One region of the Oleiphilus sp. HI0043 genome, then DNA from elsewhere that is predicted to be linked to it. Evidence: predicted binding sites of a transcription regulator. Region 1 holds the regulator's gene; each other region holds the start of a gene.
What was found. The regulator PhoB, encoded in region 1, activates phosphate uptake and scavenging genes when phosphate is short. The targets are predictions, from matches to a motif close to TGTCATANNNNTGTCANA.

Region 1 (9,906 bases):
TAGTCACGAACAAAGATAAGTTGAAGTAACAAAAAGTATCTTTTTATTAGCGTCGTTTATAGATGAGTTTTTTTCCAGTTTTTCAGCAGTATTATCACACTTGTTTTCATTCTTTCGCAGGTTAGGAAATACGTTTATTAATAAAAAAGGCGCTCAAAAGAGCGCCTTTTATCAGCAAAACAAATAACGTCTTAAATAACCGGCGCTAGTGCGTAGGTTATTGAACTGTATGCATATGTACGTCTTGTTGAGGGAACGGAATACTAATTCCTTGCTCATCAAACGCTTTCTTAACTGCTTCGAACATTGTGAAGTGAACTGCCCAGTAGTCCGCCGTCTTAGTCCAAACCCTAACGGTAAAGTTGACTGAACTATCCGCTAATTCAGAGATCGCAATCAAATGCTCAGGATCTTTTAATACACGAGAATCTGAAGTGATCAAGCCTTCAATAATCGCTTTCGCTTTATCAATATCATCGCTATAACCAATACCAAAAACGAAATCAACACGGCGAGTATCCAGCTGGTTGATATTAACCATACTGCTATTTGATAGGGCACCGTTTGGAATAATAACGACGCGATTATCTGCCGTTGTTAGAATTGTGTTAAAGATCTGAATTTCCTTAACGACACCAATATGGCCTTGAGCATCAATTAAGTCGCCTACTTTGAAAGGCTTGAATAGCAAGATCAAAACACCGCCAGCGAAGTTTGACAAACTGCCCTGCAATGCCAAACCAACGGCCAAGCCAGCAGCACCGAGTACTGCAACGAAAGAAGTAGTTTCAATACCAACCATTGATGCAACAGCAATCAATAGCATCATCTTGAAGATGACTGACGCCAGGCTACTGACAAACGAACCAAGCGTTGGATCCGCTTTAGACGTAAAATGCTTTTCAACCTTGCTAACAATTCGATTTATCACCCAAAGACCAATTATCAAGGTAACAATAGCCAGAACAACTTTTGGCCCGTAAAGAATTGCAGCTTCTACAGCTATATCAGCATAGCCTTCTAGCTTATCTGTAGTTTCAGTTATATTTTCCATAGTCTTCCTTTTTTACCCTAGTTTAAAAGTAACTTTATTGTATTATCTATGATGCATCGAAATGCTGTTGTTATTATTCCTCGCAGCATAAAGTAGCTACACCAAGCTGGTCAACTTAACACTGTCAATCATCATTAAAATGTCATGAATACTGTCGATACACTCAACGCTAACTTAAATAAAACTCTCGCTAAAGGTCGTGTCAAGGCGACTAAACCTCCCGCCTGCCCTGCAATCGGCCTTTATCTGTTTGACCCAGCTGTATTACAGGGCCCACTTAGCCATGACGAAGCACAGGCTGTTGTGGCCGAACCTGCCTACTGGTCTTTTTGTTGGGCAAGTGGACAGGTTTTGGCTCAGTTCATTCTGGAGAACCCGGAATATGTGCGTGGTAAGACAGTGCTAGATTTTGGTAGCGGCTCGGGTGTTGTTGCAGTCGCTGCTGCCAAGGCTGGTGCCAAAAAAGTCATAGCTTGTGATATCGACTCAGACGCTCTTGAAGCTTGTCGTGCAAATGCCGAACTCAACTCTCTGAGCTTTGACTACTCTGAAGACTTTATGGCTTTTGATGAAGAGCTCGACCTGATCACCGCGGCGGATGTACTATATGACAAAGATAATCACGACTTGCTAGATTTGTTTACCACTAAATGTCCTCAAGTACTTCTTGCTGACTCCCGCGTAAAAGTACTGCCCTCTTCCGCTTACGATTTGCTTGAAGTAAAAGAAGCCCGTACTTGTCCAGACCTAAATGAGTTTGAAGAATTTAACAAGGTGCGTATTTACCACTCAAACACTTGCTCTTAATAGTTGGCGCAATAAGGATCAGGTGAATCACTGTGCCTAACAAGTCTACAAACCAATCATTTAGCTCGAAACTACGGTGGGGCAAGTAAGCCTGAACAAGCTCAATACCCAGACCAAAGCAAGCCAAGCAAAATAGTATTGCCCTTAAACCTAGCCTTGGATAGGCAATTTGAACCAATAAAGAAAGTACAAAAAATGCTACTAGGTGGAGCACCTTGTCACTCACATTAACTTGCTCCAGCCCCGTAAGGGGTGAAAACGCGGCAATACAAGAGAACAGCAAAGCAAGGTACAAAACGATTTTGTTCAGCCAGGTAAACTGGATTATCTGACTAAAAAGGTGTAGCACTTGAGAACTCCATAAAAGTTTTAGTCTTTGGCTGGTAGATACTTAAGTCTGTGGCATGTAGGCATAAACGGCTACTAGCCTTTAATGCCGACTCGTGAGCATAAAGCCCATCGCCCAATATTGGATGGCCGGTATATAGCATATGAACACGTAGTTGATGAGAGCGACCTGTTATCGGCGTGAGGATGACTCTCGATGCCTGTTCTGAGCGAGTCGTACATTGATAGAAGGTCTGAGCAGCTTTACCTTCATGTGAAATCATCTGTCGAGGCCGATTGGGCCAGTCGGTCTTCAATGGCTGATTAACTTCGCCACTTTCATCTTCCATAAAGCCATAAACCAAGGCTTCATAGCGCTTTTTGACTTCTCTGTCATGAAACTGCCTACTAAGCTCCCTGTGGGAATCCGCATCAAGCGCCAAGACCATCAAGCCCGAGGTTGCGCAATCCAAACGATGAACCACCCTGATAGTGGGAAATTGGTCTTGTAAGCGGCTCAGCAAGCAATCAGCTTTGTCGGGGCCTCTGCCCGGAACTGATAGCAAACCGGAGGGCTTATTAACCACCACAAGCTGTTCATCTGAATAAACAATCTCGATTTGAAAATCTGGACGCATTGGCTACAACTACCTAGTGACATTACTTTGATTTCATCAGAGCACTGCTGAAACTCCAAGCGAGCTATTATACACTGCCTACAACCCTATTAAGCCCTATAAATTTCTTAGACGATATTCTGATCAGGAGCGAATCTTCACATGAAGGGAAATATGTTTACCGGCTTTGGCTATCTGGCTCAAGGTTTCAAGATCATTTGCCAGCCCGGCTTTCGCCTATTTTTACTGGTTCCTTTAACCGTAAATATCATCTTGTTTACGCTGCTCATCATGTGGGCATATAGCCTAGTAGACGGTTGGATGGCGACCTTATTGTCTTGGGTCCCAGAATGGCTAGGATTCATGGAGTGGTTATTCTGGGGAATCTACTTCTTAGCCATCTTAATGACGCTGTTTTATGGCTTTATTGCCGCCGCGAATTTAATCGGCGCTCCTTTTTATGGCTACCTGGCAGAACTCACTGAAAAGCACTTAAGCGGCCAAGATAAAGGTGAAGACTTCTCATGGAGCGAGCTACTGGCAATGGTTCCCAGAACCATCATGCGAGAACTCCAAAAGCTTGTTTATTATATCCCGCGGGTGCTAGTGCTATTGGTTTTAGGCTTAATCCCCGGCTTGAATGTGATTATTGCTGTTATCTGGATTATTTTCTCAGCCTGGATGATGGCCATTCAATATATCGACTACCCGGCAGATAATAATAAGATGAGCTTCCCCGATATGAAAAACTACCTGGCTAGCCATCGTCTGACATCACTAGGTTTTGGGCTGGTAACGTTTGGGGCAACGCTTCTGCCTATCGTGAATTTTCTGGCACTGCCCGCTGCGGTGTGTGGCGCGGTCGCATTTTGGGTAAACGAAGAAAGATCTTTAGGCAATATCAATATGAACTTTGAAGCAGAGGCGCAGAAAAAGCTATCCAAGTAAATGCAGATAGCTCATCAAGATGCATTTGCTAGCGCTTTCTGTTCATTAGCCGAGCTACTGGAAACCATTATCGATGCCGGGAAGTGACAAATAAACTCACTGCCTATGCCTTCTTCACTATGGATTTCCAGCTCGGCATTATGATTGATCAATACATGCTTCACGATCGCTAAGCCCAAGCCTGAGCCGCCACTTGAGTGGTCTCTGCTGGGGTCCGTTCGATAGAAGCGTTCCGTCAAGTGAGGGATGTGAACGGAATCAAAACCTTCACCGGTATCACGCACACAAAAGTGAGCACCTTCTTCATCCAGCCACCAGCTGATGTCGATATCACCACCGGTGGGCGTATACTTAACTGCATTAAACGCAAGGTTTGAGAAGGCGCTATAAAGCTGACGAGAGTCACCGGTAAATAAACAGGGTTTGGTGCTTTCAAAGTCCAAACGAATATTCTGATTTTTGTCAGCGCTAAAGGCTCGTGCGTCGCGGTAGACTTCTTGTAGTACCGGTTCGATATCGATCGCTTGAGTATTACTAGGCAGGCCTTCAGTTTCATACTTGGCGAGTAACAAGAGGTCACTAATCAGGCTTTCCATCCGTTTCGTTTGCTCTTGCATTGAATTTAAGGCTCTTCGCCACTTCTTAGGTGTATCTTCAGCATCCTGGAAGGTTTCGATATAACCTCTAATAACCGTCAATGGCGTTCTCATATCATGAGAAACATTGCTAACGAAGTCACGCCGCATCTGTTCAAGTCGCTGCACACGCGTCACATCTTGCGCGAAAACCAAGCGGTCATCTTTGCCAAACAAAGTGATATGTACTTGCAAAGTTGCACTTTTATTTAAAGGTGAACGTAGCTCTAAAGGTTCGTCGTAATTCTTGCTTTCAAAATATCGCTTAAAGGAAGGGTCTCTAAGCAAATTTGTTATCAGCTGACCTCTATCTGACTCTCGTTTAAAGCCAAGTACTGTACTTGCAGAGTCATTCCACCAGTCCATCGCACCTTCAGAGTTAGTCATGACGACAGCCTCTTTTAGTGCATTGGTAGATAATTGGACACGAGCAATCATTGACCGCAAGTTTTCTTGAGTAATGCGATTTTGATATTGAATTTGATATAGACCGTCAAACAGATCGCCCCATAAACCATGGCTTTCGGGAATTGCTTGGTCTTCTTGTACACTGTAAAGCCAACGATGCAGCTTAACAGCCTGGCTGATTGTCCAGGCTAAGTAGGCAAAGCAGCCAATCGCGAGAACCCACGCTAATTCCCCAATCAGCAGGCCAAGTACCAGCAAGCCAATCACAGCCCAAAAAAGGGAGTATAAGTGACCGATGATTCGTTTGTGCATAACCTTATGCTCCAGCACAGGAAGACAGATTCATTCTCTGATTCAATAGTTTGCCATTAAAACGCAAACGGTACAGAGAGTGTGCACCCTTCGTCAATGATCGAAGTCATGTGCATGAAAAATCGAGCTCCTTGCCACCTTTCTTATTTTATAACAAAGTTACCAATGCTCAAGCGCTATGCAGCACCTTGAGCAGAAAAACGATAGCCAGTACCTCGAACAGTTTGAACCAGGTATTCATGCCTTTCACCTAATGCCTTGCGAAGGCGCCGAATATGAACATCAACGGTTCGATCTTCAACATAGACATTGCCACCCCAAACTTGATCAAGTAGCTGGGAACGGCTATAAACGCGGTCTTGATGCGTCATAAAGAACTGCAGTAGCTTAAACTCAGTTGGCCCCATGCTCAGCAAATTATTGTGAGCGGTAACGCGATGACAAACTGGGTCAAGTACCAATCCATCTATTTCGATTTCACTTTCGACACCCGCAGGCGTCGCACGACGAAGTACAGCTTTAAGACGAGCAACCAATTCACGAGGAGAAAAAGGCTTAGTAATATAGTCGTCGGCACCGACTTCCAAACCCTGTACTTTATTATCCTCTTCGGTTTTAGCTGTCAGCATAATAATAGGGATATCACTGGTCGCTTCATTGCGTTTCAAGCGTCTTGCCAATTCAATTCCGCTAGTGCCTGGCAACATCCAATCAAGTAAAATCATATCGGGACGTTGATCCACAATAGCAATAAATGCATCCTGCGCATTTGAAGCTTCGATACAATTGTAATCAGCCATTTCTAAAGCAACAGCAATCATTTCTCTGATTGATGCTTCATCATCAACAATTAATACGGTTTTTTCTGACATAGTACTTACTCCAAAAATCAAACTGTATTAAAACGGCAAGCTGTTACAGTTTTATGACACTACACTGTAAGCCTATGCTGAGAACCTAATGAGCGCTCCTTTTTGCGAAGTTTTACAATTCACCTGACATAAAAGTCTAGAAACAGTCCCAGGAATAAAACCATACCCACCCAGTTATTGTTCAAAAACGCCTTAAAGCACTCATCTCTGTCACGATGGCGAATCAAGTGCTGCTGATATACAAATAGTACCGACGCAACGACAATACTCAGAAAGTAAAACTGCCCCATTTCAAGCTGTTCACCTAACAAGCTCAGCGTCAATATCACCAAAACCTGCAAAAATGCGATAATCGCCCGATCAGCCGAACCAAATAAGATGGCCGTGGATTTAACGCCGATTTTGATATCATCATCCCTATCGACCATGGCATACATCGTATCATAAGCAACGGTCCACAAGACTGTTGCCATATAGATCAACCAGATATGCGCAGGCAGTTCATTCACTTGCGCGGCATAAGCCATAGGAACGGACCAGGCAAATGCAGCACCTAAGACCACCTGTGGTAAATAAGTATAGCGCTTCATGAAGGGATAAGCAGAAGCAAGTGCGAGTGCACCAAATGAAAGGTAAATTGTCAGTTCATTGGTAAACAAAACCAGGATGAAAGACAACAGACATAAAACGGCGAAAAAGATCAAAGCCTGTTTTGCACTCACCCGCCCCGTCACCAGAGGGCGAGCTTCAGTGCGCTTTACATGACCGTCTATTTTTCTATCCGCAAAGTCATTGATTACGCAGCCTGCCGAGCGCATGAAAACAGAGCCGGCGATAAAAATAGCTAACACATCCATAGCTGGTATGCCCTCGGCAGCAAACCATAATGCCCAAAGCGTTGGCCACAAAACCAGATAAATACCTATAGGCTTATCCAACCTCGCAAGCCTTACGTAGTCCATTGCAACACTTGCAAACGCGGGTTTACTCTGAGTATTCATATGCCTATTTCTCTCGTTTGCTTGCCTCAAATACCCGAGGCATAAATAGTTCGCTCACCAGCAATGGTTTCTGACGAAGAAAAAATACCGAGCGCCGCCCAAATACGGGTTCTTTAAACTGTTTCACCAAGGAGACACTTTCAAGCTTACTACGCGTCATAACTCTGGATTTAAACAGAAATGCGCCTAAAGGCTTATCTCCCAAATACTGAAGCTGTCTTTCATAACCACTTAGCGTTGTTTTCGGAATAATACTGCGCGCTATCACCCATACTTCTCCGAAACAAAGCAGCTCAACTTCCCTGACCAGCGCTTTCTGACGCTCTCTCACTTTTAGTATCCGCCTCTCCTCAAGACTTGGTACAGCCCAGCCTTGATAAGTGACACGCACACTAAAGTTATTATTTGATGCTTCGATAAGCCTCTTGGTAAGTGAACCTTGATCAAAGACCCAGGAACCATATTGTTTAGGCACTTTCCAGTCGGGTATCCGCCGAGCGGCTGGCTTTAGCATCACATGCCCTTAACTGCGTAAATACCCGGCGCATTCCGCCAATAGCCTTGATAATCCATACCAAAACCAAAAACAAAACGATCCTCAACATTTAAACAAGTATAGTCAGCGAGCAGATCCTTGGTCGCCTTTCTGTCATGTTGCTTATCCAATAAAACCGTCGTCAGAACACGCGCTGCACCTTGCTGCCGACAATAATCCTGTACATGTAAGAGGGTATGCCCTTCATCAAGGATATCATCAACCAGAAGAACGGTTCGGCCCGACAGTGCTTTTACCGGCTTAGCCAGCCAGTCCAAGCGGCTGCCAGAGGTTTCATTCCCATATCGGGTAGCGTGTAAATAATCCAGCTCTAGTGGAAAATTCAAATGAGCGAGTAAGTGACCACAGTACACCAAACCGCCATTCATAATTGAAATAACCAGAGGGTTGTCGGTCGCTAAGTCTTGCTCAATATCTTTGGCTGTCTTTTCAATTGCATCACTTAGCTCAGACATATCGATTAGGCAGTCGGCCTCATTAAAGACTTTCTGGGCTTCGACGGTTTTGGTATTGGACATAGATCTTCCTGATAAAATGGCTGTGCAGATTATATCTGTGAGCCTGCCTGGCCGCAAAGTTACTATCGCTGAAATAGTGAAAGATTTGTGCTGATCGAGCTGATTCGGTAAATTAGCCCGCTAAGTGAATGAGGCAACATTTATTCTCTAAACTAGAATCTTCTCTTCGCATAAGCAAGCGGGCGCTAGTGTAAACCAGAGAGGCATGTTTGTATGCATTCGAAAGGCAAGTAACATTTTGATAATACAGGTATAAAGAATGAAGAAGTGGCAATGCGTAGTCTGCGGATTAATTTATGATGAGAGCGAAGGCTGGCCTGATGATGGCATCGAAGCGGGCACCTCATGGGAAGATGTACCCGAAGACTGGCTTTGCCCTGACTGTGGTGTAGGCAAAGAAGACTTTGAAATGGTAGAGATTTAACATGAATACTTCACCTATCGTTGTCATTGGTAGTGGCTTGGCCGGATATAATCTTGTTAAGGAGGTTCGCAAGCTGGACCAGGAAAGCGAGATTATTGTGATCACTCAGGATGACGCACACTCTTATTCCAAGCCTATGCTCTCGACAGCACTTGCCAAAGGCAAGCAGGCTGATGAGCTATCAATGGCCGACCCGGGAAAGTTCGCGGCACAGCACAATATTTCAATCAGAAATCATACGAGTGTTGACCGAATCGATACTTCTGCCAAAGCAATCCTGATAGGTGAAGAACGCTTAGACTACAGCAAGCTAGTGCTTGCTTGTGGTGCTCAGGTCAATAAGCTCAGTTTTCCCGGAAGTGAGCTTGAGAAAGTCGTTTCAATCAATGACCTAATGGACTACCGCCGTTTTCGTTCTTTGTTAGGCGAAAACTGCTCAGAAAGCCAGAACCATGTACTGATCATGGGTGCCGGCTTAATCGGCTGTGAATACGCGAATGACTTATTGGCAAGCGGTTATAAGGTAACTATCGTTGACCCTTCAAAATCAGCCTTAAACAGTTTGATTCCTGAAGAGGCCGGACAAGCGCTTATCGAAGGCCTTAGTGATGCAGGTTGTCAGTTTGAAATGCAAGCTCATGTAAGCGAAATCACTGAACAAGGAAATGGTTTGCTTGCTCGTTTAAGTAATGGCCAAGAACTTGAGTGTGCCTTGGTTATTTCTGCCGTCGGCCTGAAAGCCAATATACAAATTGCTCAAGACTCGGGGATTGAATGCCAGCAAGGGATTGTCACCAACGCCTTGCTACAAACTAGTGCAGAAGATGTCTACGCCTTAGGTGACTGCGCAGAGATCGAAGGGCAGGTCAGACTCTACGTGCTGCCACTAATGACCTGCGCACGCACCTTAGCGAAGACTCTGACCGGCACACCGAGCCAGGTAAGCTTCGGCATCATGCCGATAGCAACTAAAACACCCGCCTGCCCCGTCGTCGTTTGCCCACCTGCCAGTGCTTCAGGCCAATGGCGCTTCGAACAAGATGGCCTGAATATTTGTGGTCGTCATTATAACGAGCAAGACTGTTTGGATGGTTTTGTACTAACTGGGCAACGCTGTGTTGAAAAACAAGCGCTAGTTAAAGAGCTCAGTAGTCTTTAAGCTAAAGACTCCCTGAATTAGGCGCTTTGTTTAAAACTCAACAAAGCGCGATTAATAAAGTGAGTCATGATCATGCAAGACGTACTACAACAACTCATCGATGTCCTTCAACTTAAGCAACTCAACAACTTAGTCTTTGAAGGTTGCAGCGAAGATTTGGGCTTCAAAAATGTATTCGGTGGACAGGTCTGTGGTCAAGCACTGATGGCGGCTTATCAAACAGTCGATCAACTCAGCGCTCACTCAATGCATGGCTACTTTTTACGCC
Region 2 (9,906 bases), on a different contig from region 1:
CCAGAGAGCCATAGCTCAAATGCTTCGGTACACTGAAAATCGCATCTTCAGTAATCGAGAAGATAGTAGGAATGACGGCAAAGCCCATCGCGGCGCCCACGACTAAGGCGTTACGCTGGTCAAAATCGATGCCCATTTCATTGGTCAACCAAGACCGCATATCGCCGCCAAAGAAGGCGACTTCCAATACCGGGCTAATTTCGATACTGAACCACGAGGCTAACAAGATAACCGGAATTAACAGCACGGGGTCCCAGCCTTCCGGTACGGCGTGTCTAATTCGGTCGGGTAAGTTCACCCAAATGAAGCCAAACGCAAGTAAAGAGAGCGGGGTAATCAAGAGCCAAGCAAAGATGCCTGGTAAGTGATCTTCCATGAATGGCGCGAAAAACAGACCTGCCAAGAAACCGAGGATAACCGTCGGTAGTGCTTCCATAAGTTCTATCGAAGGCTTCACTTTACGACGCAGTGCGGGTGCCATGAAGTAAGCCGTATATAGCGCGCCGCAGATAGCAAGTGGCGTCGCGACTAGCATAGCGTAAAATGCTGCTTTTAATGTACCAAAGGCAAGTGGCGACAGGCTGTACTTTGGTTCAAAGTCGTTGTTAGAGGCTGAAGACTGCCAAACGTACTCTGGCTCTTGGTACCCTTCGTACCAAACTTCTTGCCATAGGGCTGAGAAAGAAATTTCAGGGTGTTCGTTGTCAATGTGCCAGAAGCTAATCTGACCTTGCTCATTTTCGACTAATACATAGTTAGCGCGAGGTGCGATGCTGGCATGTGTGATGGCGGCGTCGCTTACTTTCTTCTCTAATGTTGTGCTGTGAGCAGTCGTGTTGAACAAAGAAATGGTGCCGCTATCATCTACCGAGGCAAAGCCTTTTCGGCGGTGTTCAATGGCGATTGATGTGATTTCTGCCGTAGAATCTTCATCAATTGAGAAGTCACGAATTCGCTGTAATGAGTAGTGGTTGTTGTCGTCACGAACCATAAACCATTGAGAAACAATCCCGCCGGACTCAGTCACCAATATAGAGGAACCGCCAAGTAAAAGTTCCATGCCGATAATGTCTCTGTTCTCGGGCAAATGAACGGTGCCGTTAATGGTCGCCTGTTCGTTATCGGCCAGGTCGAAGATGTTGATGTCTTTTTCCGATGCTACAAAAACCCAGCGCATACCGGGTTCAGCGATGACGAACTTTGGTTCACTATTCAATGTCGGCATGCTAACAGGCTCTGCTTCAAGCATTACCTCACCGGTCATGAAGTTTTCTTCTTTTGAGAAGCGAGTTGAGAACAGTTCACTTTGATCATTCGCGCCAACGATCAAAATGGCGTCTTCAGTTAATGATAATGAGACAAATGTAATTGGGTGCCCTGATTCGTCCATATCCATTGGCTCTTCGCCAAAGGGAAACTCGATATAAGGCGTAATAAGGCGCTTATCGTTTGGATAGGTGATCTTGTAGCTGTGCTTAACGATAATAATTTGGCCATTACTCAAACCTGCCAAAATAGTGCGACTGGCGGGCTCTGCAGCACTGACGCTTGTGACACTAACGCCTTCAGGGATGGGTAGGCGCTGATTACTGACAACGCTGCCGTCTTGCGTATTGAAGAAGATAATATTGCCCTGATCCGTCACACGAAGGGCTTTTTCAGCTTGCTCTTCCATGGCGTAGTATAGCGTTGTGCCTGAGTCTGCTGCTGGAACTTGGTATTCACTGACGGCCTCAATTTCAGCCGACTCGAACAATGGCATAACTTCATAAAGCAGATAGAAGAAAATCAGCGTGATCGCCAAGATGACACTGCCTCCTCCCATGCCAATAGAGGTGCTTGCAACCTGGTCTTTGATCTTCCTAATCTTACGGTAGCGTACGAGTTTAGGGCTATCAAAGTCGAGCTTAGGTGGCTCAGATACAGCAGCTTTATTCATAGTCGTCATGTCCAGATTATCTTTGCGAATAAGATTTAGCGTGTAAAAAGTGCGCGTATTATAAAGTAAAAATCTCCTCATCATAGAATGGTGAGAAGATTTTTTATTATATTACAATTTGTAACCGTCATCCCTGACGGAAGTAGCCTGTGTTATTTACAGTAGGCCAAGTTCCTTCAAGCTCTTTTCAGCAACTTTTGAAGGTAGTGGAACGTAACCGTCTTTTACCACAACTTCCTGACCTTGCTGAGACAATACTGACTTAACAAACTCTGCTTCAAGTGGAGACAAGTCTTTGTTAGGCGCTTTATTGATGTAAACATATAGGAAGCGAGATAGTGGATATTTGCCTGTTACCGCGTTTGCTGAAGTCGCTTCAACAAATGGCTGGCTTGCTTTTTTGCTAAGTGGTAGTGCGCGAACAGATGCAGTCTTGTAACCGATACCTGAGTAACCGATACCGTTGATAGACTCAGATACGCCCTGAACAACTGATGCTGAACCTGGCTGCTCATTTACGTTGTTCTTGAAGTCACCTTTACATAGTGCTTTCTTTTTGAAGTAACCGTAAGTACCTGATACAGAGTTACGACCGAAAAGCTGAACAGTTTGGCCAGCCAAGTTACCCGTCACACCCAAGTCACCCCAAGTTTTTACTTCTTTGTCGAAGCCACACTTACGAGTAGATGAAAAAACCGCGTCGATCTGAGGAATAGTCAAACCTTTGATTGGGTTATCTTTGTTTACGAATACTGCTAATGCATCGATTGCAACTGGAACGGCTGTTGGCGCATAACCGTGACGCTTTTCGAATGCGCCGCGCTCTTTGTCTTTCATCATACGGCTCATTGGGCCAATGTTTGAGGTACCTTCAGTCAAAGCTGGAGGCGCAGTTGAAGAACCCGCTGCTTGAATCTGAATGTTTACATTTGGGTAGTTACGCTTAAAGTCTTCGGCCCAAAGTGTCATCAGGTTTGCCAAGGTATCAGAACCAACACTTGAAAGGTTGCCTGAAACGCCACTGGCTTTCTCGTATTTAGGAAGGTTTGGATCAACATCTGCGTGTGCAGTGCTCACAGCACCTAATGTACTGAGGGCTAAGATACTAACTATTTTCTTTATCATCTTGAGTGCTCCTAAGTGGCTTAATTGCCGAAAAATTTGTTTGCTTACTTTCTTGATGAGGCCACTATAAAGATGCAATGTTACAGTTATGTGACAGCTCCGTCTTGTTTGTCACATAAGTGTCATAAGAATGTAAAAAAACTGTTAGATCCCATATCTACGGGGCTTAGCGGGGAGTTGTTGTATTGCTTAGATAGCTAAATCTAAGAAAGTCGCTTCGGCATTGACCAATTTTTATGACAAAAAATGAAATATTCGGGGCCAGTTCAAGTTTTGGTCACATGTGTATGATTTTCACTGGCACTTTTCCGATCTTGGCTATACTGAAAGCAAGCCGCTTTATTAAAGGAAAGAGATCAAATGAATTCATCTGAATCGGGTTTGGGGCCTTCGGGTCGTCTGACTTTGCAAGTCATTGCGATGCCTCGTAATACCAATGTACATGGTGACATTTACGCTGGCTGGTTAATGGAACAGATGGATTTGGCCGCAGCGACCGCAGCGAGCCAGATATCTAAAGGCCGCTCAGCGACTGTTGCGATTGAAAGAGTAGAGTTTTTATCGCCAGTTTCTATCGGTGACCAAGTAAGTTGCTATACCGAGCTAATGGATACCGGGCGTAGTTCGATGAAAATTCGAGTAGAGGTTTTCGGAACCGATACACGAGGTAGTCAAACCCGTAAGATTACCGAAGCTGTTTTTATCTATGTGGCCATTGATGAAATGGGCGGTATCAGGGCGCTACCAAATAGCGATTAGGCGCTTGAAAGCCTAGTCCAATACAGTAAAGAAGCGATCTGCTGTTTCTTTACTGAATGTGCGTAGCTCTTTATCTTCGAATTCGACTGAAAAAGCATTTCCTGACTCTTCTTTTACCCAACCTAAGCCAAGTACTACATGCTTAACCGTATTTGCGAACCATATTGCACTGCTCGTTGAAGTATTTTCTGAAGCCATATCACTAGCGACCAAGGTGCACCGTAACTCTTCTGCATATTGCCTCGTAATACGACTTGGTTTGCCTAATGCGACTTCTATTTGCTTACTATCCAGAGCACTTCCCAACGCTGTGCTTTGCGGGATATTAAGCTCATGCTGGAAACGTGAAATTTGAGCTTTGCTGTTCGAAACATCTTCAGGAATAAGGAGGTGTAAGCATTCTTTGGCACGCGTCATTGCGACGTATAACAGACGCCTTTCACTTTCGAGCAAGGCTTTGCTTAGCATTTCATCTTTGTAGGTATAGGGCAGGGTTTTGTTGTTGAGACCGGGAATAATGACTTGTTTCCACTCGAGGCCTTTTGCGCGATGAATGGTCGATAGCTGGACCGTATCGGTTTTTTTAGTCTTATGGTTATGTTGCTCGGAGTCTTGTTGTAGCTTAATAAAAAGCTTGAGCGTATCTTCGAGGCTAAGCTTGTGTTGAGCTAGAAAGCGGGCAATTCCCTGAATTGAGGCGACTTTTTCCTCTGCATGATCGTGGCTCAGGCTAAGAGAACGAATCCCTTCATATAATTCAGTTTCATTAAAATAGCTTGCAAAGGTCGCGGCTAAGGGCTGCGGTTTGTTCTCTAGCGCATTCAGTGCTCTTGCCAGCCGTTCTAATTTTATAGCTTGTATACGCTTAATATCTTCAGGTATGGCTTCCTTGGTCAATTGTCCCCAATTGCTGTCATGCTGAGCAAGTGTATGACAAAAGGCCTTGATCTGTGTGTCGGGTAAACCCACATGTGGAAAATGAAACAGAAGGTCCAGTTTCAAAGCCCGTTGCTCAGTAGACATGGTTTTAAAGTGTCCACATGCCAACTCCAACAGTGCGCAAATACTTTGCGCTTCATTGGAGTGGAATACACCGGGGTAGCCATCCATATGGTAATTGATGCCGGCTTCTAACAACGCGAGCTCAATGCCCACCGTCTGACTCCAAACTCGCGTGAGAATTGCATACTGAGACAAATCCTGAGAAGGGGTGCCTGAGAGGATATCAATCACTGTCTTGGGGTCATCTTTAGACTTGTGTACTTCTACCCGGGTAGAGGGGTTTGACTCATGTGATTTGCAAAGCAGTGCTTGTCGCCCTGAGTTGTGGGAAATCAGGTGGTTCGCTAATAAAGAAACGCAATGCCCATAGCGGAATGAGTAGCTCAAATTGAGCTTCTGCGTCCCTGGAAACTGTTGGGAAAAGCCGTTAATGATGTATTCGGGTTTTGCGCCGCGGAACTCGTATATCGTCTGATCAGGGTCGCCAACGACGGTCACTTTGGCGCGGTCCCCTGCGATATAGCTTAACAGTGCGTGCTGAAGGTCGTTGGTGTCCTGGTATTCATCGACCAGCACAATATCCATCTTGTTGCTAACAAGCTTTTCTAAAGAGGGATTTTGCTGAATAGCGATCACGGTATCGTAAAGCATATCCGTGTAGCTGATTCTGGCGTTGTGTTTTCGCCAGCTTTCGAAGACATCAAACAATTGAGGAAGAAAGCCGAACTTATCGCTCAAATCAAGATCATAGAGGGTTTGTTGAGGTGACAGCAGGCCATTTTTAACGGATTCGATAAACTGGTGGCCTGCTTCAACGTAATCTTTCTTATTACGTTTGGCATCTTTAAGGGCTTCGGAATCAAGTATTTGATTTAGCATTCGCCAGATATGAAAGTCGATCTCCTTATCACTGAGGATTTGTTTATTAAATGGTCGCAGTTGCCCTTCTTGAATAAAACGTTGGTATAGCCGATAACCCATCGCATGAAAGGTTCGCACCTCGGGAAGGCGGCTATGGTGGTTACCGATCCGTCTTAGTTTGGCGGCAAAGTCGGTCTTTGCTGCTTTGTTGAACATTAGGATGAGAATTCGCCGTGCATCATGGCCCTGGCTCAATAGATATACTATCCGATGAGCTAGGGTCGTTGTTTTACCGCTGCCTGCGACAGCAGTGACCACATAATGAGCAAGGGGTGATTCTACAACCTTAATTTGCTCGGGGGTCAGGGTGATATCTTGGCTTGGATGCATGCAGTGAATACTTGTTAGCGGTGACTTATTTTGGTGGTAATTGATACAAATAAAGTGATTGCCAGGCAGTGCTTTACTGGGGCTTCAAATTACATGACAATGGCGCCTTGGTGTAGCGTAGAGTTAACTTAAGACTCTCTCTCAACTCAACAACTAAGAACTGACTATATGTACTATCGCTTAATGATACTATTCATTGCAGGGATGTTGATAGCATCGTGTAGTGTTATTTCCGGAAATGATGAGCAAACGGAAGCAATTCTAAGCCGTCTGGACCTCAGTCCTCAAAAGGTTCCTGCTAAAACGCCAATGATGCTTGCTGCCGAACGGGGTGATAGCAGTGCTTTAAAAAAGGCATTTTCTCAAGGTGGTAAATTGAATGCTATGGCACCCGAAGGAACGGCATTTTCCTTGGCTCTCAGTAATGGACATGCGTCGATAAGTCGTATCTTGTTGACGGCAGGGAGTCAGTGGCAGGAAGGGTTTTCATTGGGCGACTCTAGTGCGTTGATTGAAGCGGCAGATCAGGGCTTTGATCAGATCGTGAAAATGCTTATTGTAAGAGGTGTATCATTGGATCATCGAGATAAAGAGGGTTATACAGCTTTAGCAAAAGCAGCGATAAAGGGCCACCTAACGACGCTAAAAATACTCATTAATGCCGGTGCTCAAGTTGACGCATACCCTTTGGGGCGTTCGGTGCTTATGCATGTTGTAGAAGATAACAATATGTTGATTTCCCAGCAGCTAATAGCTGTTGGAGCGGACCTGAATTATCAGGATGATGACGGTGATACTGCTCTGAAAATTGCTCGACGAAAGGGCTTCTTTGATATTGATTTAATGCTTGTTCAGGCAGGCGCACGGCCATAGAGAAAAACAAATGAGCTCAAAAAGAAAGATAGCACTCGGACCTTTGCCCGAGCAGCGTGAAGACTATAGCCATTATGAAGAGAGTTTTGTTCGCTGGGACCGCATCGTAGGGTTTGGCTTGCTTGTGTTAGTCGTGCTGGTGTTGCTTATCAGTTTATCCACTGCCAACAAGGATGATGCACTTGATTTTGATGAGGCTGAGACACCACTAGATAGCAGTATCAAGGAGCCGAAGATAGCGGTCATAGAAAAAACAGACGATCCTGACTCTGTAAAGCAGGCTTCACCAAAGCCCGAAGTAACGGTGCCACCTTTGGGAGAGTTAAAGCCAGAGGAACTAGCGCAGCTTGTGAGTACACCCAAAGTTGTTGAAGAGCCTAAAGAAATTAAAGCCCCGGCACCTGAAGCTAAGCCTCTTGAGACAGACAGCGATGAAAGCGTTAACGCTCAGCCTGCAGTCAAAATTTCCGAGGCGAGCCCAGCTTCTGTCCTGATTATAAATAGCGCCATAAAAGAAGCTGTGCTGAGCCTAAGTATTAAGAATGATGTTCCAGGAGAACCCTTGCAGCATCGTGTCGTAATGCCTGAATCCGGGCTGATCAAAGTCATCCTGCATACTGAGATGCATGGCTTGCGAGGCGCTACACTCTATCATCACTGGTATCGTGAGGGGGTAAGGCAGGCAAAGGTGAGGATCCCGGTAAATGTTGCTAAACAGAAGTCCTACTCAAGTAAGTTTATTGATAAACATATGCTGGGTGCTTGGCAGGTGAAAGTGTTGGACGCTTCAGGTGAACTTTATATTCTTGCAGACTTTGAGGTTGTTAGCGCAAACTGATGGATATCTTGTTCGGCCTAAAAAAGCTGCTAGGTATGTCGTTAATGTCGGTACCGCTTATCTTGATCGGTTTACTGTTAGCAGGTTTTTTCTATCGAAAGCGTTATGTAAAGCTAGGCAGAATACTCAGTTTATTCAGTATTACTGCTTTATTTATTTTGAGCCTTTCACCGGTGACGGATGCTTTGATCAGGCCTCTTGAGTCACAGTATCCCGCCTACCAAGGCCAGCCCGTAGATTTTGTTTTAGTGTTAGGTGGCGGGCATTCAACAGCGAATGAGCGACCTTTAAGCAGTCTATTGAGCGGAACCTCATTAAGTCGGTTGACTGAAGGCTTGATGATTTACAGAGCAAATCCCGGGTCAAAGTTATTACTTTCTGGCTATCATGGGGATGATATTGAATCTCATGCTAAAGCGGCATCACGAGTGGCGATAGCCCTTGGAGTACCCGAGAGCGATATTTATTTGGCTGAAGAGGTAAAGGATACGGCAGAAGAGGCCAGGCATTGGGTTAAATTTATAAACGGTGCCAAATTTGCGTTAGTGACGTCAGCAATGCATATGCCCCGTTCTGTCTATTTGTTTAAGAAAGAAATCACTTTGCAGCAAGGCGAGACTAAGTCATTGCTTGCTTCGCCAACAAATTTCAGGTCATGTGAAGTGAATTGCTTAGGCTGGCGAAGCTGGATACCAAAGTCACGAAACCTGGCAAAAACCGATGCAGCGTGGCATGAGTACTTAGGCTATTTATGGGCGCGCTTAATAGCATAACGTTTGGAAAATTGATTTATGGGTTTAAAAGCGGGAAAAGTTTATCCTTCTAGCGAAGGGAAAGTTGGTGTATTAATCACTAACTTAGGTACGCCAGAGGCGCCAACAGCGAAGGCTTTGAGGCACTATTTGTCAGAATTTTTATCTGATCCCCGCGTTGTCGAAATTCCACGGCTAATTTGGATGTTTATCCTGCATGGTATCATTCTTAGAGTGCGGCCCAAGAAGTCGGCTCATGCCTATCAGACGGTATGGGCTGAGCGCGGTTCTCCGCTTAAATATCATACTGAAGATCAGCTTACAGCCTTGCGACAGGCTGTTAATTCAGGCGCAGAGAAGCCATCCATATTGTTCGATTATGCCATGCGGTATGGTGAGCCTTCTATTGCCAGCCGACTTGACCAACTGGCGTCACAACAATGCGATAAGCTTTTAGTGCTTCCTTTATATCCCCAGTATGCCAGTGCCACAGGTGGCTCAACATTTGATGCAGTCGCTAAAGATTATGTTTCCCGCCGCCAGATACCAAGCTTGCGTTTCGTGGCTAGCTACCATAATTACCCACCCTATATTGACGCGATTGTCGAGAGTATTCGTGAACATTGGAAACTGCACGGACAAGCCGAAAAGCTGCTTTTGTCTTATCATGGTTTGCCTAAATTTAGTCATGATAAAGGCGACCCTTACTATACCCAGTGTAATGAAACCAGTCAGTTGATTGCTGAGGCGCTTGAATTAAATGGTGATCAGTATATGACCGTTTTCCAATCACGCTTTGGCGCTGCAGAGTGGCTGCAGCCGTATACTGATGAAACGCTAAAATCCCTCGCGAAGCAGGGGACACGCTTTGTGCAGGTAATTTGTCCGGGTTTTTCTGCAGATTGTTTGGAAACTATCGAAGAAATTGGCGTAGAAAACAGGGACTATTTTCTTGAAGGTGGTGGCGAACGCTATGAATATATTCCGGCCTTAAATGCCAGTGAGGCGCATATCAAGGTGCTGGCAAGTTTAATAAATGAAAACGTGCAAGGTTGGTTGTAATGTGCAGGTCTTTGCAAGCGAGCTAAGGTAATAGGAGTTGATGATGAACTTTTTTAAAATTGCGGTGATGGCGGTATTATTGATTGCCGGTCATGCCCGTGCAGAAATAAGCGTTGAAGGTGAGTGGGTGCGCTTATTGCCGCCGATGGTTAAAACCACTGCAGCGTATATGACCCTAACCAGTTCCATCGACGATACGCTGGTTTCAGCTTCAAGCCCTCAGGCATCCATGGTTGAGTTACACCTTTCCTCAATGTCTAATGGGGTGATGTCTATGGATCATGTTGAAGAGATTGCGCTGTTGA
Region 3 (9,906 bases), on a different contig from region 1:
CATTTGACCGCCGCCAAAATTACTACCAGAGCGCAGTTGACCAGAATTCATTAGTTGACGTTCACGGTTCATTGCATTCATTGCCGCGCCACGTTCAACGATGACAAAACAGTTTGATTGCTGAATCATGAGTCTTAGGACCGGGACAGTACTTCCTAGTCTTGGATATTGCTGTTTGTAAGTTCCCCACCATGGTAGTGAGGTATCTTCAAAGATAGACAGTGTGCCGAGTGTTTCTTCACACTTTTCGAGTTCTGTGTTGTTATCTACGCTACTTTCACCAGCAGCACTGCCAGTAACGACACCGCTTCCGCCACCACCTAGGGAAGGCATGGTGCTACAAGCAGATAGCAAGATTGATGCGATAGTTATGGATATAACGCTTATTGATTTGATGGGGTTAATTCCGACTTCCTTTTAAATATTCGTGATAACAATATTCAATGTCACATTATGGTTTTACCAACTAACGAAACATTTCCCTCTCTGCTCTATCGAAAAATTACCCTAGGGGCATACTACTTCGTAGTGAGTACTACTCGGAAAAAGACTGCATCGAGCACTGCCTATTATCTTGGCGCTTTTTGAGGGTGATCGAAATATTCTATAGAGCAAAAGTTACAAAAAAATTTCCGTTGCTGTAAGTAACTTGCAATACTATATAACTGTATATTCAGTAGAAAAAAACTCTTAGGATAAACAAAGTACCTTTGCTGAACGTTTTTAGAGGGCTAAATTTATTGGAGAACTGTTATGTTAAAACTAGCAATTTTTCAGAAAGCGCCTTTACTGCTTAACCGACTATAAACAATTGATAAAGCAATCCGTTCCGTTGAAGACGCTGCTACGTAAGGAGCGAGGCTTGTCATACTTTCCGAAGCGATTATTCCAGGTTTACTATTCAATTTATGAAGGAATCTTAAAAAATATGGCAGACTTGCTATTGGCATCTGGCTCCAGTCGCCGGAGAGAACTATTAGAACAAATCGGTGTTCCTTATCATAGTGCATCAATGGATATCGATGAGTCAGTACTTGAAGGGGAATTGCCCGACGCTTATGTAAGGCGCTTGGCTAAAGAAAAAGCCTTAGCAGGTCTCAGCTTTAATCCTGAAAAGACAGTTTTAGCTGCAGATACGACCGTTACGATAGACGGCACGATTCTAGGCAAGCCAGATAATGAACGCGTAGCATTTGAAATGCTAAAGCGTTTATCAGGAACAAATCATCTAGTGCTAACGGGTATCGCTGTGGCGAAGTTATCTGAGGGGAAAGCGGTAATTGAAGCTGATGTTGTGACAACAGAAGTGTCGTTTATGAAGCTGAGTGATCAGCAAATTAGGCAATATATCGCAACGGGTGAACCAATGGATAAGGCAGGTGCATATGGCATACAAGGCAAAGCGGCATTGTTTGTTGAAGGGATTGTCGGAAGCTATAGCAATGTAGTGGGCTTGCCTCTGGCCGAAACAGGGAAGATCTTACAGGCCTTCGATGTGCCTATTTGGCAGGAATAAGGTAAAGGCCAGTAGCGCTGGTTTAGAAGAGTACGGGGCTTAAGTAGTTTGCAATTGATGCCAGCAATATACCTAATCCCGCGCCACACAATACATCTGTCGGATAGTGAAGGCCGAGTACCATTCTCGAGAGGGCAATTAGAATAGAGAAGGGTACCAATAATACAGCGAACTCTGGCAGGTGCCATAGCACAACAGTCGAGAAGCAGGCCGCGTGCATTGTGTGTCCAGAAGGAAAGCTGTATTGATCTAAAGGTGCGCAGCCTTTATAGACATCTTTTGAGCGGATAAATGGTCGTTCTCTTACTAGTTTCTTTTTAAGTTGCTTATAGATCAGTAGGCAAGCACCGCCCGCCGTTATCATCAACCCTGATAAAAGTAGACCTTCTTCACCATATAAGATTGGCAGGACAAGCGCGAGACTATACCAGAAAACACCATCCCCTAAGCGGCTGATTATTGCAAAGAAGGTGTTAACCGTTTTAGTGCGACAAAAATGATTAAGGTACAGGCAAGCTGCAATATCCCAGCTATTGAGCTTATTAAATGCTGTTGATGTTTTGAGAGGATTCATGTGTCTCATCTCCTAGCCTTAAGGGTGGCTTTTCGAGTAACTTTTTGACGAACTGATTGACGATATTGTTCCAGGTAATTGTTTGTGCCAATTGATAGGCATTTTCACGAATTTTTTCCAGCTCGGAAGAGCTTTCGATTGCTTCCAGAGTCAATTGAATGAAGGCTTCGTCATTGTCTAAATTTGCGATATATGCCGAATTGCCATGGCTTAAGTGTTCCTTCGCAGCGGCGTCATTAAATGCAACGATACCCAGCCTGCTTGCCATTGCTTCAGTCACAACATTACCAAAGGTGTCGGTTTTGCTTGGAAATAGAAAAAGGTCTGCTGAGGCATAATACTTGGCTAGCTCTTCACCCGTTTTCATTCCAACGAAACGGATGCCAGGGTGTTCACTTTCCAAGGTTTTTCTTAAGGGGCCATCACCAACGACGACGAAAACACAGTCCGGATGAGTGGCGGTGACGTTCTCATAGGCCTTGATAGCCAAGGCAATATTTTTTTCTCCTGCAACTCGGCCGACATAGAGGCAAACGACTTGCCCATCTGTCACATGCCATCTTTCACGAAGGCGAGAACAGCGTTTACTTGGTGTAAACCGCGAAGAATCGATTCCGCGACTGAGCACACTGACATTTTCAAACCCTTTTCGACTTAGCCATTCCTGCTGTTTTTTCGTAGGCACGATCGTTCCACGTGTCTGGTTGTGAAAATACCTCAGGAAGCCAAATATTAAAGGTTCGAGAAACCCTAGGCCGTAGTACTTACTGTAGGACTGGAAATTAGTATGGAAGCCGCTAAGTATAGGAATATTCAGTTTCTTAGCTGCACGAACAGCTGAAAGACCAAGGGGGCCTTCGGTCGCGACATAAATGGCAGAAGGTGGAGATTTCTTCCATAGACTTACTAGCTTCCTTTTACAAGGTAGGCCAAACTTGAGCTCCTTGTATCTCGGTATAGGAAGTCCGGCAACTGTATAGGTCTCGCATTGATCACTTTCCACTGAGGCATCATCAGGATTCTGCTTGGGTCTGATGATTTGAGTGTAGATACCCTTATTTTGAAGTCCTTCAACCCAGTACTTCAAGGTATTGGCAACGCCATTTACTTCAGGGTAGTAGGTTTCAGTAACAATGCTCACCTTGATTTTTGTCATATCAATACATACTTGGATTTGTACAATTTATGTACAAACTATTCATGTTTGAAGTGACAGTTTGGTGACAAAAGGATGATGGTTTGATGACTTAGGGGCTTTGCCAGAACAGTAGAGTTCTGGGTGTCGCCACAAAAGTACTTATTGAAACTATCTTAAGGGCGAATAAAGTGTGCCCGGTTATGCTTATTCCATCGGGCTTGCTAAGGAATCAAGTAATTCGTTGATCTCTCGTTTAAGTGAGTCATCTTCAATTTTATTGGCGCTAACTTTAGCGTTTTGCAGGTTTTTGATTGCTTCCTCAGTCTGGCCGAGCTCGACCTGCAAGGTCGCCATTGAGTATGCCACTGAAGACATATGGTCTTTTGAATTAATATCGACAGACTTCTTTAGGGCCTTTTCATAAATGGCTATCGCATCGCTTAAGTCTTCTGAAAAGTCAGCTAATGTTTCCCATTGAACAGGGTGATCCTTATCTGTATCTTCATTATCTAGACAGATCGCCTTGAGTTCAGAGTAGAGCGAATCAAAGGTTTCTTGGTCATCTTTTTTCGCTGCTGCCATTAGCTTTTCTGCAAGCCCGTGGACGGCTTTATATATCTTGGTGTTCATCATTTCTTTTTACCTTTGAGTCACGCTGCCTTAGGGTTTACTGTCTAATATTCCTGTTGAATCGAATTGCCATCAGGTGAAACGGCTTTAGCAGTGATTTCCACGTAGATAGTCATAATGTTATTCGCAACCAGTTCATCGATATGGCTCATCAAAGAGGGCAGCTGAATTTCCACAGCCGCTTCTTCTGATTGACCAAACTTACAATCAAAACCCCAATATTTAGTGCCAGAAGGTAGAGGCTTCTTACGTTCCTTTTTGAGAAACTTTCTGATGTCATGTTTTACTGAGTCGACAACGCGAGGCACTTTGATTTTTGGGTGAGCTAATTGATAAGTTTTTTTCATCGGAAGTCCTGCTTGGGTGAGCGCTGTTTGCGCTAGAGAGTTTAAACTGTGGGCAGTGTAATGTTTATGCCGACATTCTACCATGACTTTGACATTTAGCTTGGATTCCTGGGTGTGTGGCCTCCAGCTTAGGGCATACTCATCTTGTTGGGTGGGTAGAGCTTTTTTGAAGGGCCATACTTGCAACTTTATTGATATATCGTCATTGATTGGCGATCTAGGTAGTTTATACTAGGCAGAATTTTATGAATTGAGTGCAGTCTGCTGAAAAATATCGCTGCGATAAGCAATTCACACCGAGCAAAATTGATTCCGGAAGCTTATTTCAAGGCTTCCATTTACAGACTTAGGAATAGTAATGGCCGCATTTGGAACCGTTTTCATGCCTAAAATGGCACTGGCAAGCTACGAAAACAATTCTTGGACCTCTTCAAGTATCATTTCATCCGATAAACTGGAATTACACCCGGGTGCCCATGTCTTGCATTATTCCAGTACATGCTTTGAAGGCTTGAAAGCATTTAAGCATAAAGATGGCAGCATTAATATTTTTCGTATGGATGCCAATGTTCAGCGTATGGCCCAGAGTACAGATTTATTATTCCTACCCGAAATTAACAAAGAACAATTAGGCGATATGATTAAAGAAATCGTCGGACTTTATGTAGAAGACGTACCTGAAGCGCCAGGTTCTATGTATATTCGTCCGACTCATATCGGCACGGAACCAAGCATTGGAAAAGCCGCGGTCTCTTCTGCGACGTCGCTTCTATATGTTTTGTTATCACCCGTAGGTGATTACTTTTCTGGTGGCGTTAAGCCCTTAAGGCTATTGCTAGAAGAAGACGGTATGCGTTGTGCTCCTCATATGGGAATGATTAAGAGTGGTGGTAACTATGCCAGTGCATTAGGCCCAATTGCTCGTGCACGCAACACTAACAATGCTGATCAAGTGCTTTTCTGCCCGAATGGTGATGTACAGGAAACCGGTGCAGCAAACTTCATTCTGATTGATGGAAACGAGATCATAACTAAGGCCTTGGATAGTTCTTTCTTACACGGCATTACTCGTGACTCAATATTAACGATTGCCCGCGATATGGGAATGACCGTGAGCGAACGTGATTTCACGGTAAGTGAATTGATTGAACGCGCACAAAAGCCAGGTACCGAAGCCGCGCTTTCTGGTACTGCCGCAGTATTAACGCCTGTTGGCACCTTAATTCATAATGATGAAGAAATTACAGTAGGTTCTGGTGAGGCAGGTGAAACCACCTTAAAACTTCGCCAGGCACTAAATGATATTCAATGGGGTAAGGCAGAAGATAAGTTTGGCTGGTTGCAGAAAGTCTAAGCCTTGATCATTGCGATGTAATATCGCATTGCGAAAAAGACGCGTATTGAACTGTTTCCTGTGTAGGGGATAAGTTGGTACGCGTTTTTTATATCATCCCACAGATGGGATAAACCTTTTCTCCCCATTTGGCCTCTTTTTAGCACTTCTAACTTGACTTGTGACCAGTGGTCACGGTTAAATAACTACCAGTTACTTATCTTATTTAGGCAAGGCCTTTCCTAATAAGCTGTGTTAGAACATCAAAGCGACTAGCGGTTTATCTCAACGCTAGGTTTTGACACAGCTCCTTTTTCCTCTTACTTTCGTTTCTTACCGTACGCTCTATCTTTTCGACGTTTCTTCTGAGCGGTGCGGGAATTCTTTTTCGATGTTTTAACTTCTTTTGTTAAATCAGGTTCATAGCCGGGTAACCACTGTTGCGGCAAACGTTCATCAAGCACGGCTTCAATTTCTTCTAGTAAATACTCTTCACCTAAGCTTAACAACGATATTGCCAGGCCTTCTTGGCCAGCTCTGCCGGTGCGCCCTATGCGATGAATATAATCCTCCGCAACGTAAGGTAGTTCGTAATTGATGACATACTTGAGCTGGTCAATATCCAGCCCTCGAGCAGCGACATCCGTTGCAACTAAGGCGCGTAGTTTGTTTTGCTTGAAGTCTTCCAGTGCACGCTCACGAGCGCCTTGAGACTTGTCACCATGAATAGCTGCCGTCTTGAGCCCATCCTTGATCATTTCTTTGGAGAGCTCGTCAGCGGCTTGCTTGGTGCGTGTAAAGATGAGTACCTGCTGCCAATTTTTAGAGCCAATTAAGTAAGACGTTAATTCGCGCTTGCGATCCTTGTCGACGGTGTAGACCATTTGTTCAACTTTCTTAGCGGCGGTATTGCGAGCATCGACTTCAATGAGCTTGGGGTCTTTTAATAATTTTTTGCTCAGATCGAAAATAGCCTGATCGAAGGTTGCAGAGAATAGCAGGGTTTGCCGCTGTTTAGGCATGCCCCTCAAAATACGATTTATATCATTAATGAAACCCATGTCTAGCATACGGTCTGCTTCATCAAATACTAGGAACTCAATGTGATTTAAGTCGATACACTCCTTCATGAGCAAGTCGAGTAAACGTCCAGGTGTAGCCACCACAATACTCACCCCCTTTTTGATAGCTTGTATTTGTGGGTTCAAGCTAACGCCGCCATAGGCGATAGCTGACTGAATATTTGTGTTGTGGCTGTAAGTATTTATGCTATTGAATACTTGTAGTGCTAATTCTCGTGTAGGTGTTAATACTAAGGCTTTGGGTGACTGGCAGGAGCTTTCTTCAATGTTGTCATTAATTGGCTTAAGGGTGTTTTGAGCATCAATAAGTTTTTGAATAATGGGAAGGGCAAAGGCTGCGGTTTTGCCCGTACCGGTTTGTGCCCCAGCCATCACATCGTGGCCGGCGAGAACTTCAGGAATAGCTGCTTGTTGGATAGGCGTTGCGTCAAGGTAGCCGAGCTCAAGCAGATGAGTCAATAATTGAGGGGAAAGACCTAGGGTTTGAAAGCTCATGGATATCTCGATTATTGATAGTGGGAAAATGGCGTGCAGTGTAGCGGCTTTATCTTGAACTTGATATATGACACCGCTAGGCTGTTTAATTCCGGGCTTTACTTGATCTGTCATGAAATCTATACGCCAACAGCTATTGATCATTTCATTAGCGTGCAGATTTACCTACAATGCAGCCATTCCTAATATTGAGATTTAGTTATGAAAGTATGTGGTGTTGAATTAAAGGGTAGTGATGCGATTATTTGTCTCTTGTCCATGGATGATGAGATATTCGATATCCCTGACTGTCGCGTAAGAAAAGTGACGCTAGAGAAGAGCCATAGTCTAAAGTACTTTCAGGCTACGTTTGCCAAACTGATGACAGACTATCAAATAGATACCGTAATTATTCGAGAGAGACCGACAAAAGGTAAGTTTGCCGGTGGTGCGATTGGTTTCAAAATGGAGGCTGCAATTGAACTGATTGATGGAGTCGATGTTCGCTTGATAACCCCAGTTGATATCAAAGCAGCTGTTAAGAAAAACCCTATCCCGGTACCTTTTGAAGAAACAGGCCTGAAAGTGATGCAAGAAGCCGCATTTACTACAGCTTATGCCTACCTTATGCGTAGACATTATGGTGTGGATGCAGAACAGGAGTAACGGCCAGGCTTACTTCGACAGTCTTGTATGTTTTATAGTCAATTTGTCTCGACTTTCTAGCCCCAAGTCTTTATAGTTCGCGCCCCTTTGTGCTTAAGCTTCTGTCACTCTTTGCTAAAACCGATTGAAAGACATTCAAGCTGAGCCTCTCACCTTCAAATACCTAGGACGCTCTCTTGATTTCTACCGCTAATATCACCATGCAGTTTGGTGCTGAACCTTTGTTCGAGAACATTTCAGCTAAATTTGGTAACGGTAATCGCTATGGTTTAATCGGGGCTAATGGTTGCGGTAAATCAACCTTTATGAAAATCCTGAGTGGTGAGTTAACACCAACGTCCGGTAACGTTTCTATAACACCAGGTGAAAAGGTCGGTGTACTAAGCCAGGATCAGTTTGCCTTCGAAGAGTACAGCGTTGTCGATGCAGTGATCATGGGTGATGTTGAGCTGTGGAAAGTGAAACAAGAGCGTGATCGTATCTACAGCCTACCTGAAATGTCTGAAGAAGATGGCATGAAGGTCGCTGAATTGGAAACGCAATTTGCGGAGATGGACGGCTACAGTGCGGAGAGTCGAGCCGGGGAAATATTACTATCAGCGGGTATTGCTGAAGAATTCCACTTTGGTTTGATGGCACAAGTTGCACCAGGTTGGAAGTTAAGAGTGTTATTAGCTCAGGCTTTGTTCGCGAACCCTGATATTTTGCTTTTGGACGAACCGACCAACAACCTGGACATTCATACCATTGAGTGGCTCGGTACGGTTTTGAATGAGCGAAAATGTACGATGATTATCATCTCGCACGATCGCCATTTCTTGAATTCTGTGTGCACGCATATGGCGGATATCGATTATGGCGAGTTACGTATTTACCCGGGCAACTATGAAGCCTTTACGGCAGCCTCAACACTAATACGTGAGCAACTATTTGCCGAGAATGCTAAAAAGAGTGCCGAAATTGATGAGCTTCAAGCCTTTGTTAACCGCTTTTCAGCCAATGCGTCGAAAGCTAAACAAGCCAGCTCTCGTGCTAAAAAGCTAGATAAGATAACGCTAGATGAAGTCAAATCGTCTAGCCGTTTAACACCTTCCATTAGTTTCAAGCAAGATAAGAAATTGCATCGCCAAGCCTTGGTGCTGGAAGACTTAGGTCATGGCTTTGACGGTGAGACACTCTTCTCGGGTGGTGACCTGATTCTAGAAGCGGGCGCAAAGCTTGCGGTGATTGGTGAGAACGGGGTGGGGAAGTCAACTTTCTTACGTTGTTTGATGAATGAGATTCAAGCCAATACGGGTGAAGTAAAGTGGGCTGAAAATGCCGTATTAGGCTACTGCCCGCAGGACAGCACGAAAGATTTCGACAGTGACCTAAACCTCTTTGACTGGATGTCTCAGTGGCGTACTGCAAAGCATAACGATTTAATGGTTCGCGGTATGTTAGGTCGAATGCTCTTTACCGAAGATGACGTTAACAAGAAAGCCAAAGTCTGCTCAGGTGGTGAGAAAAACCGCTTGTTGTTTGGCAAGTTAATGATGCAGGACCTAAATATTCTGATTATGGATGAGCCGACCAACCACATGGATATGGAAGCCATTGAAGCTCTGAACGAAGCGCTTAAAAACTTTGATGGCACTTTGATTTTTGTTAGCCACGACCGAGAGTTTGTCTCATCACTGGCAACACGCGTCATCGAAATTAAAGACCAGGGCTTGATAGATTTTCAAGGCACTTACGAAGAGTATATGGCTAACCAGGAAGCAGCTGAGCAAGTTAAGGTCGCTTAGTTCAAGTTGACTTTATCTCAATCAATGGCTGTGCGATGGAGTATATATTGGCCGGGGTCCAGCCGGCACTCCATAAGCTCAGCATGTCGGTAGCGTAAGTCAGTGCTCAAGAGGTTAACGAGCGCTTTTTTTAGTTCCGCTGTCATATTTGCCCCGCAGGTGACGGACTTGATCACCGTATTGGGGATTTTATGAAGGTGAATACTGAGTTCATCGACGTTTATGAGCTTGTCACTCACTGATGCCGGCCGTAATAAGCGCCACTCTTGCTCATGAGAAAAGTGTTCACTACGGTGAAATAGTGAAATGAAAGGATGTGAGTCTTTCAGCTTTAACGGACGCTCTGCACTATACTTCAC

Region 2: a site for PhoB is predicted at 3,143-3,160, ahead of A3729_RS18905 (PstS family phosphate ABC transporter substrate-binding protein). Genes of this name have one in related genera too.
Region 3: a site for PhoB is predicted at 3,299-3,316, ahead of A3729_RS16430 (glycosyltransferase family 1 protein). Genes of this name have one in related genera too.

Annotation. Positions count from the first base shown of each region.
Region 1 covers NZ_LWEY01000556.1:13,173-23,078, reverse strand. Annotated here, with positions in the region: gene A3729_RS06905 (mechanosensitive ion channel family protein) at 218-1,054, opposite strand; gene A3729_RS06900 (methyltransferase) at 1,199-1,861, shown strand; gene A3729_RS34490 (VanZ family protein) at 1,821-2,210, opposite strand; gene A3729_RS06890 (RluA family pseudouridine synthase) at 2,194-2,826, opposite strand; gene cysZ (sulfate transporter CysZ) at 2,968-3,753, shown strand; gene phoR (phosphate regulon sensor histidine kinase PhoR) at 3,768-5,108, opposite strand; gene phoB (phosphate regulon transcriptional regulator PhoB) at 5,285-5,980, opposite strand; gene ubiA (4-hydroxybenzoate octaprenyltransferase) at 6,100-6,981, opposite strand; gene A3729_RS06865 (chorismate lyase) at 6,986-7,495, opposite strand; gene A3729_RS06860 (hypoxanthine-guanine phosphoribosyltransferase) at 7,495-8,055, opposite strand; gene A3729_RS06855 (rubredoxin) at 8,315-8,479, shown strand; gene A3729_RS06850 (FAD-dependent oxidoreductase) at 8,481-9,638, shown strand; gene A3729_RS06845 (acyl-CoA thioesterase II) at 9,711-9,906, shown strand, end outside.
Region 2 covers NZ_LWEY01001389.1:1,822-11,727, forward strand. Annotated here, with positions in the region: gene A3729_RS18900 (ABC transporter permease subunit) at 1-1,939, opposite strand, end outside; gene A3729_RS18905 (PstS family phosphate ABC transporter substrate-binding protein) at 2,096-3,064, opposite strand; gene A3729_RS18910 (acyl-CoA thioesterase) at 3,425-3,823, shown strand; gene A3729_RS18915 (ATP-dependent helicase) at 3,836-6,076, opposite strand; gene A3729_RS18920 (ankyrin repeat domain-containing protein) at 6,245-6,949, shown strand; gene A3729_RS18925 (DUF2914 domain-containing protein) at 6,960-7,787, shown strand; gene A3729_RS18930 (ElyC/SanA/YdcF family protein) at 7,787-8,560, shown strand; gene hemH (ferrochelatase) at 8,579-9,601, shown strand; gene A3729_RS18940 (copper chaperone PCu(A)C) at 9,642-9,906, shown strand, end outside.
Region 3 covers NZ_LWEY01001267.1:14,853-24,758, reverse strand. Annotated here, with positions in the region: gene A3729_RS16445 (CsgG/HfaB family protein) at 1-333, opposite strand, end outside; gene A3729_RS16440 (nucleoside triphosphate pyrophosphatase) at 929-1,516, shown strand; gene A3729_RS16435 (phosphatase PAP2 family protein) at 1,539-2,090, opposite strand; gene A3729_RS16430 (glycosyltransferase family 1 protein) at 2,059-3,246, opposite strand; gene A3729_RS16425 (tetratricopeptide repeat protein) at 3,433-3,861, opposite strand; gene A3729_RS16420 (DUF6172 family protein) at 3,903-4,205, opposite strand; gene A3729_RS16415 (branched-chain amino acid aminotransferase) at 4,564-5,559, shown strand; gene A3729_RS16410 (DEAD/DEAH box helicase) at 5,859-7,115, opposite strand; gene A3729_RS16405 (DUF3010 family protein) at 7,317-7,760, shown strand; gene A3729_RS16400 (ABC-F family ATPase) at 7,937-9,547, shown strand; gene A3729_RS16395 (DUF2971 domain-containing protein) at 9,565-9,906, opposite strand, start outside.